Regions from separate parts of the Pectobacterium sp. 1950-15 genome, predicted to be linked through region 2. Evidence: predicted binding sites of a transcription regulator. Region 2 holds the regulator's gene; the other holds the start of a gene.
What was found. Region 2 encodes PhoB, which activates phosphate uptake and scavenging genes when phosphate is short. Its sites were predicted from a motif close to CTGTCATAAAACTGNCNNAT; they were not measured.
Positions count from the first base shown of each region.

Region 1: glpT (glycerol-3-phosphate transporter) is a predicted target of PhoB. The motif match lies at 1,939-1,958, and genes of this name have one in related genera.

Region 1 covers NZ_JBBBQR010000008.1:91,254-95,444, reverse strand. The annotation lists gene glpB (glycerol-3-phosphate dehydrogenase subunit GlpB) at 1-85, opposite strand, end outside; gene glpA (anaerobic glycerol-3-phosphate dehydrogenase subunit A) at 75-1,742, opposite strand; gene glpT (glycerol-3-phosphate transporter) at 2,057-3,406, shown strand; gene glpQ (glycerophosphodiester phosphodiesterase) at 3,482-4,191, shown strand, end outside.
Region 2 covers NZ_JBBBQR010000001.1:37,984-42,174, reverse strand. The annotation lists gene WCT94_RS00200 (AAA family ATPase) at 1-555, opposite strand, end outside; gene sbcD (exonuclease subunit SbcD) at 552-1,790, opposite strand; gene phoB (phosphate response regulator transcription factor PhoB) at 2,062-2,751, shown strand; gene phoR (phosphate regulon sensor histidine kinase PhoR) at 2,779-4,101, shown strand; gene WCT94_RS00180 (PstS family phosphate ABC transporter substrate-binding protein) at 4,117-4,191, shown strand, end outside.

The sequences.
Region 1 (4,191 bases), on a different contig from region 2:
CGCAGCGTTTTCCCTGCTCCGCCAAGCGAATACCGCAGGTCAGCCCCGCGAGCCCTCCGCCAATAATTACAACGTCATAGCGCATGGCGATCCTCCTGACTGTCGCTGGCCGTCAGGCCGCACAAACCCTGATAAATCCAACTGGTAAACTCGCTTTCACGCAGGGCATTGCCCCACGCGACCGGGCGAATGCCTTTCCAGCGTTCGTTCAAAAACTGGCTGAGCTGCGTGAGCGACTGCTCCGGCGTCGCAGTACCCAGACGGCACAGCAGACCCGCTGCACGACAGGCGCACAGTTCACCCTGACAGGTGCCCATGCCAACGCGAGTACGGCGACGCAGGTCAATCAGGTTATTCACCTGCAATGATTCCACGGCGTAGCGCACTTCTCCCGCCGTCACGGCTTCACATTCGCACACCAGACTGCGATCAAGACGCTCACCAGACAGCATTCTTCCGGCTCGTTCACCGTGGCGATAAATTGCCGAACCGCGCAGCGGCGCGGAGAGCGGTTTCGCCGCAGGATAAGCTGACAGAGCGTGAGGGGCGGTTTTCACCTCATCCAGCGACTCAGAGCCGGGCAGCGGCGTCTGTGCCGTCGAGCAGGCCACGTCATGACCCAGCTTTTTGCAGATGGCGTCCGTCACCCACTCCGCCATCAGACGGTAGGTCATCAGCTTGCCGCCGGTGATGGTAATAAACCCTTCCAGCCCGTCGCGGCTGGCATGGTCGAGCAGCACAATGCCGCGGCTTACGCTACGCCCGCTGGGGTCACTGTCGTTGGCAACCAGCGGACGGACGCCAGCATAGGCACGCAAAATTCGCGTGCTTGCCAGCGACGGTGCCAACATGGAGCCTTCCCGCATCAGCGTTTCCACCTCGGCAGGCGTCACCAGCATATTGTCGATTTGGTCGTAGTCGATGTGGGTTGAGGTTGTGCCAATCAGCGAAATGGTATCGCCCGGCACCAGAATGTCAGCATCCGCCGGTTTACGGCAGCGGTTGATCACCATGTTGTTGATGCGGTGCCCAAGAATCAGCAGCGCACCTTTTGCCGGAAACATACGCACGCGCAGATCGGCATATTCCGCAATGCGTTGCCCCCAGATACCGCCAGCGTTGACGACCACCTGTGCGTATATTTCTGTTTCTACACCTTTTTTATGGTCGAAAACGCGCACGCCAGTAACCCTATCGCCCTGACGAATCAGCCCGATAACCTCGTGATAGGTCAAGACTTCCGCACCGTGCTCGCAGGCATCGATCATGTTGGCCGCCGTCAGGCGAAAAGGATCGACAGAACCATCTGGCACGCGTACCGCGCCAATCAACGCCGGATTAGCTGCTGGCTCCAACCGCAGCGCTTCCTGTGGGTCCATCGCTTGAGCACGAATACCTGCCTGCTGGCAGGAGGCAATAAACTGCGCCTGCCAGCCAAGATCGTCTTCCGGCAAGGTGATGAACAGACCATCGGTTGGTTCAATACAGTGGCGGGCAATCCGCCGGAGAATCTGATTCTCTTCAATGCATTCGCGGGCAGACTCGCCATCGGTAACCGCATAGCGGGCGCCGCTGTGTAATAGGCCGTGATTACGTCCGGTTGCCCCGGTCGCAATATCATAACGCTCAAGCAGCAGGCAGCGCAGTCCGCGCAGGGCACAATCCCGTGCAGTTCCTGCCCCCGTCGCACCACCGCCGATGACAACCACGTCAGTTTCACGCCAGTTCTCGTTTGTTCGCATTGTGTTCTCGCTTAAGGCGGAGGAGATATATGTTGCTATTGGGACACAGAAAGAAGGGTTAATGTTTGATAAAGAGCAAAAACGAACACTAAACGAAAATAAAGAGGTGTCTAAAAACAATAAGTGTGATTCAGGTCACTAAAACCACACTGTGGAATTTTCCGATTCTGTTAACATGAGCGCAAAAATCGTCACAGTTTCATAAAAGTGTAACATTAGCGTCATGAATCACACTCATTTGTACGCTAGCCCCTTACAATAACGTTCGTAATAGAACAAAAAAGCTATCGTTTTTTTTCGCATTGGAGATATCTATGCTGAGTATTTTTAGGCCCGCAGCCCACCAGGCGCGCGTATCGCAGGATCGTGTCGATCCCCTCTATCGCCGTCTGCGCTGGCAGATCTTCATGGGGATCTTTTTTGGCTACGCCGCCTACTATCTGGTACGCAAAAACTTCACACTGGCAATGCCTTACCTGATTGAACAGGGCTTCTCACGCGGTGATCTTGGCTTTGCGCTGTCCGGCATTTCCATCGCCTACGGCTTTTCCAAATTCATCATGGGATCGGTATCAGACCGTTCCAACCCACGGGTTTTCCTGCCTGCCGGCCTGATTCTGGCGGCCGCCGTGATGCTGTTCATGGGCTTCGTGCCGTGGGCAACATCAAGCATCGCGATTATGTTCGTCCTGCTTTTCCTGTGCGGTTGGTTCCAGGGAATGGGATGGCCACCGTGTGGACGTACCATGGTTCACTGGTGGTCGCAGAAAGAGCGTGGCGGCATCGTATCCGTATGGAACTGTGCTCACAACGTCGGCGGCGGGCTTCCGCCTCTGCTGTTCCTGCTGGGTATGGCCTGGTTTAACGACTGGAAAGCCGCACTCTACATGCCAGCTTTCGCCGCGATTCTGGTTGCTCTGATTGCGTTTGCCCTGATGCGTGATACCCCGCAATCTTGTGGTTTGCCACCGATTGAAGAGTACAAAAACGACTATCCGGTTGACTACAATGAAAAAGACGAAGAAGAACTAACGGCTAAGCAGATTTTCATGCAGTACGTTTTCCCGAACAAACTGCTGTGGTACATCGCTATCGCCAACGTCTTCGTTTACCTGCTGCGTTACGGCATCCTCGACTGGTCACCGACTTATCTGAAAGAAGTGAAACACTTCGCACTGGATAAATCCTCCTGGGCCTACTTCCTGTACGAATACGCGGGTATTCCGGGTACGCTGCTGTGCGGCTGGATGTCAGATAAAGTGTTCAAAGGCAACCGTGGCGCGACGGGCGTGTTCTTTATGGCGCTGGTGACGATAGCGACCATCGTGTACTGGATGAACCCAGCCGGTAACCCGGGTGTGGATATGGCCTGTATGATCGTCATCGGCTTCCTGATTTACGGCCCGGTGATGCTGATTGGTCTGCACGCACTGGAGCTGGCACCGAAGAAAGCAGCAGGTACAGCAGCGGGCTTCACCGGCCTGTTCGGCTACCTCGGTGGCTCCGTTGCCGCTAGCGCCATCGTCGGCTATACCGTTGACTTCTTCGGTTGGGACGGCGGCTTCATGGTAATGATTGGCGGCAGCATTCTGGCGGTACTTCTGCTGATTGTTGTTATGCTGAATGAGAAAAAACATAAAGCAGAGTTAGCCAGCCGCGCTTAACCCGCTCTTGTAAGCATCCCTCTGGCGGCGTCATGATGACGCCGCCTTTCTCTCAACAGAAAGAGGTTTGATCGCATGAACGTTACCGTAACATCCCTACTCTCCGCCCTCGCACTCTCCGTTTCCCTTAGTGCTTCCAGTCACGCAAGTGACTCCGCCTCATCAACCGACAAAATCGTCATTGCCCACCGCGGCGCCAGCGGCTATCTGCCCGAGCATACGCTGCCAGCCAAGGCGATGGCCTACGCTCAGGGTGCCGATTATCTGGAGCAGGATCTGGTGCTCACCAAAGATAACGCGCTCATTGTCCTGCATGACCACTATCTGGATCGCGTGACCGATGTGGCAGAACGTTTTCCGCAACGCGCCCGTAAAGATGGACGCTTTTACGCCATCGACTTCACGCTACAAGAGATCAAGTCGCTGAAATTCACCGAAGGATTCGACATCAAAGACGGTAAGCAGGTACAGAGCTACCCGAACCGCTTCCCGATGTGGAAATCCGACTTCCGCATTCATACCTTCCAGGAAGAGATTGAATTTATTCAGGGTCTGAACCACTCAACGGGCAAGAACATTGGGCTCTACCCCGAAATCAAAGCGCCGTGGTTTCACCATCAGGAAGGGAAAGATATCGCCCGCGAAACGCTGGCCGTGTTGAAGCAGTATGGCTATACGAAAAAAAGCGATAAGGTCTTCCTGCAATCGTTTGATGTTGCAGAGCTAAAACGCATCAAAACCGAATTGCAGCCGCAGATGAAGATGGACTTAAACCTGATTCAACT
Region 2 (4,191 bases):
TATCAGACCATAGATATCTGTGCCGGTCAGCTCTTCCAGTAGCTCCGCGCGGTCATCTGCTTTCGCATTGAGGAAAGCGGCAAACTGGCCTTGTGACAGCATCATGGATCGCGTGAAGCGGCCGAAATCCAGCCCGGTGAGCTGCGTGATCATCTCTTTCTTATCATTGAGCTTTTCACACAGAATTTTGCCGTCTTCAATGAGCGCAAGTTCGGCCTTGGGAGACTGCAAATTGCCGTCAGGGGCATTTCTTGCCCGACGCTGGCTCCAGAAAGCGCGGTATCCCACGCCTTTCACCTCGAATTCGACCTCGGCAAGGCACTCTGCGGTATTACGCGTCATCAGGTCATTCTGGCTGGCGGAAAGCAGGCCAAGTCGTGGTGTTTCGTGGTACAGCGCCAGACAGATGGCATCCAGCAGCGTGGTTTTTCCCGCGCCAGTGGGGCCGGTAATGGCAAATAAGCCGTTGCTGGAAAAGGGCTCCTGCGTGAAGTCGATCTTCCATTCGCCTTTCAGCGCGTTGAGGTTCTTTAAGCGCAGACTGAGAATTTTCATTTGGCTGGCTCGCTATTTTCCAGTTCATCAATAACCTGATTAAACAGCGTACGGACACGCTGCTGGCGACTCTCTTCCATGTCTGTCTCCGTTGCCAGACGACGTTCAAAAACGTCATACACGCTGAGCTCGTTGAGCGTTTCCTTGTCCTGCTGCGTCATTGCCTGCAGGCTCTGTTCACGCGTGCGGCGCAGCAGCAGCACCTCAACGGGCAGGTTCTCGGTCATTGCCTGAATGCGCTTCTGCATGTCGCTGAGATAATCCTGTGTGCTGATTTCGATATCCAGCCACACAGGCTTGTCACCCTGATAGTGCTGGAACGCGGACAGCTGTCGTTCAATGTCACTCAGACTGCCTTTAATCAGCTGCATCGGTTGGGTGACGGGGATGGGCAACGTATCTATCTGCGGGGGAATGGGCGGCGACGCGTCGGGTGTAAAACTGACCAGACAAACGGATTTCTCACTGTTGAGTTCGTCAAAACTTAGCGGAATAGGCGAACCGCTGTAGCGAATGTGCTCGCTTTGGGTCACGCGCTGCGGACGGTGAATATGGCCGAGCGCAATATAATCTGCAGGGGGAAAAGCCTGAGCCGGGAAAGCATCGAGCGTACCAATATAGATATCGCGCACGGATTCGGAGGCGGTGGCGCCAATTGTCGTCAGGTGGCCGGTTGCAATAATGGGTAGCGGCAGGCCAAGTTCATCGCGCTTTTGGCAAGCCAGTTGGTAACACTGCTGGTAGTGCGCGGTAATCGCTTCCTGCAGTGCCAGCTGTTTTTCATCTCCAGATTGCCCGGCTTTGCTGGTTAATACATCGCGCGGGCGTAAAAAAGGAATGGCGCAGAGCAGTGCACCGGGCTGCTGCTGACGATTTTCCAACAGGAGCACCTGCTGGGCGGGATCGTCGCTGGCGCAGGCAATCACGCGCGTGTTCAGGCAGGCCAGCAAATCGCGGGATTCGTTTAACATCGCGACGGAATCATGGTTTCCGCCGAGAACGATGAGCTGGCAGCCGGTACGCTGTAGTGCTACCACGAAGCTATAATACATTTCCCGGGCATAGCTGGGGGGCGAGCCGTTATCAAAAATATCGCCTGCGACGATAATGGCATCGACCTGATGCTGCTCCACCTGAGCGATGAGCCAGTGAAGAAAAGCCTGATGTTCAGCGGCGCGGCTTTTGGTATAAAAATATTGTCCTAAATGCCAATCGGCGGTGTGGATAATGCGCATCGTGCTCTCTCGATATTCATGCCGCGTGGCGGTGGATGACGTTGTCATTATAGGGAAGGGTGTGTTGTCATCGTAATGCCATGATTATATATAGCAGGGATGACGGCTGTCGCGCCGGAATCCGGAGTTTGGAAAGCGGCTCGAAAAATCGGGTGTATGCGTTGTAACATCGCGCGGAGAGGGCCGTGTGTTTTTCATAAATCTGTCATAAAACTGACGCATAATGCCTTTCGCTTGCTAACAGCGACGATGATTAACGACAGGATTAACAATGGCAAAACGCATATTAGTCGTGGAAGATGAAGCACCAATTCGTGAAATGGTCTGCTTTGTACTGGAACAAAATGGTTATCAGCCAGTTGAAGCCGAAGATTATGACAGCGCGGTCACGCAACTGTCGGAGCCGTTCCCAGAACTGGTGTTATTGGACTGGATGCTGCCAGGAGGTTCGGGCCTGCAATTCATCAAGCATATGAAGCGCGAGGCGCTGACGCGTGATATTCCGGTGATGATGTTGACCGCACGCGGTGAAGAAGAAGACCGCGTACGCGGCCTTGAAGTGGGTGCGGATGATTACATTACCAAGCCGTTTTCACCTAAAGAATTAGTGGCGCGTATCAAAGCCGTGATGCGCCGTATTTCACCGATGGCGGTGGAAGAAGTCATTGAAATGCGTGGCCTGAGCCTCGATCCTTCCTCACATCGCGTGACGACCGAAGAGCACGCGTTGGATATGGGGCCGACGGAATTTAAGCTACTGCATTTCTTTATGACGCATCCTGAACGCGTTTATAGCCGGGAACAGTTGCTGAATCACGTTTGGGGCACTAACGTTTATGTTGAGGATCGTACTGTCGACGTTCATATTCGTCGCCTGCGTAAAGCACTGGAAACCAGCGGACATGACAAAATGGTGCAAACCGTTCGGGGAACGGGCTACCGTTTTTCAACGCGTTACTGAGGTGATCGTAACCGGAGACACATTAACGTGCTAGAACGCTTATCCTGGAAAAGGCTGGCATTGGAGCTGGCTTTTTTTTGTTTGCCCGCGTTGCTGCTGGGGCTGATTTTTGGTTATCTGCCCTGGTTTCTGCTGGTCGCCGTCTTAGGCTTACTGTGCTGGAATTTTTATAACCAGCTGAAACTCTCTTATTGGCTGTGGGTTGATCGCAGCATGACGCCACCGCCCGGTCGCTGGAGCTGGGAGCCGCTGTTTTACGGGCTTTACCAGATGCAACTGCGTAACCGACGCCGACGCCGTGAACTGGCACTTCTGATCAAACGGTTTCGTAGTGGGGCCGAATCCTTGCCGGATGCTGTAGTGATCACCACCGAAGAAGGAACCATCTTCTGGTGTAATCATCTGGCGCAGCACTTGCTCAATTTCCGCTGGCCGGAGGATAACGGTCAGAATATCCTCAACTTATTACGTTACCCCGAATTCACGAATTACATGAAAGGGCAAGATTTTAGCCGTCCTCTCACGTTGCAGTTGAATAATTCTCACCATGTTGAATTCCGCGTGATGCCTTATTCCGAAGGGCAACTATTGATGGTCGTGCGTGATATTACGCAGATGCACCAGCTCGAAGGTGCCAGACGTAACTTCTTTGCCAATGTGAGCCATGAGCTGCGTACGCCGCTGACGGTGTTGCAGGGCTATCTGGAAATGATGCAGGAAGAAACGTTGGATGCGGCGCTGCGCGGAAAAGCGCTGAATACCATGCAGGAACAGACCCGGCGCATGGACGGGTTGGTCAAGCAACTGCTGACTTTGTCCCGCATTGAAGCGGCGACGGCGATCGATTTGAATGAAAAAGTCGATATTCCATTGATGCTGCGTGTGTTGCAGCGTGAAGCGCAGACCCTGAGCCAGGGGCGTCATGAGATCGTCTTTCGTGTGAACGAAAATCTCTGCGTGTTTGGTAATGAAGAACAGCTGCGCAGCGCGGTATCCAATCTGGTGTACAACGCGGTCAACCATACGCCAGCGGGAACGCGTATCGAAGTCTGCTGGCAGAAGATCCCTCAGGGGGCGCAATTTCAGGTCAGCGATAACGGGCCGGGCATTGCGGCCGAGCATTTGCCGCGTCTGACGGAGCGCTTTTATCGGGTCGATAAGGCACGTTCACGCCAGACGGGCGGCAGTGGCCTGGGGCTGGCGATCGTTAAGCATGCGCTGAGCCATCATGATTCCCGTCTGGAAATCATGAGTGAGGATGGTCTGGGCTCGCGTTTTGTCTTTACGTTGCCGAATCGGTTGATTGTCCCTGCCTCTCTGGCTGAAAATACGGTGAAACCTTCGGCCTGACGGAAAACGCTACCCATGACATCCGCCACTCGTATTGCGGGCGCTTTTTTACTGCTGTTCAGCGCGTTTTGCGCTGCGCAGCCTCGCCAG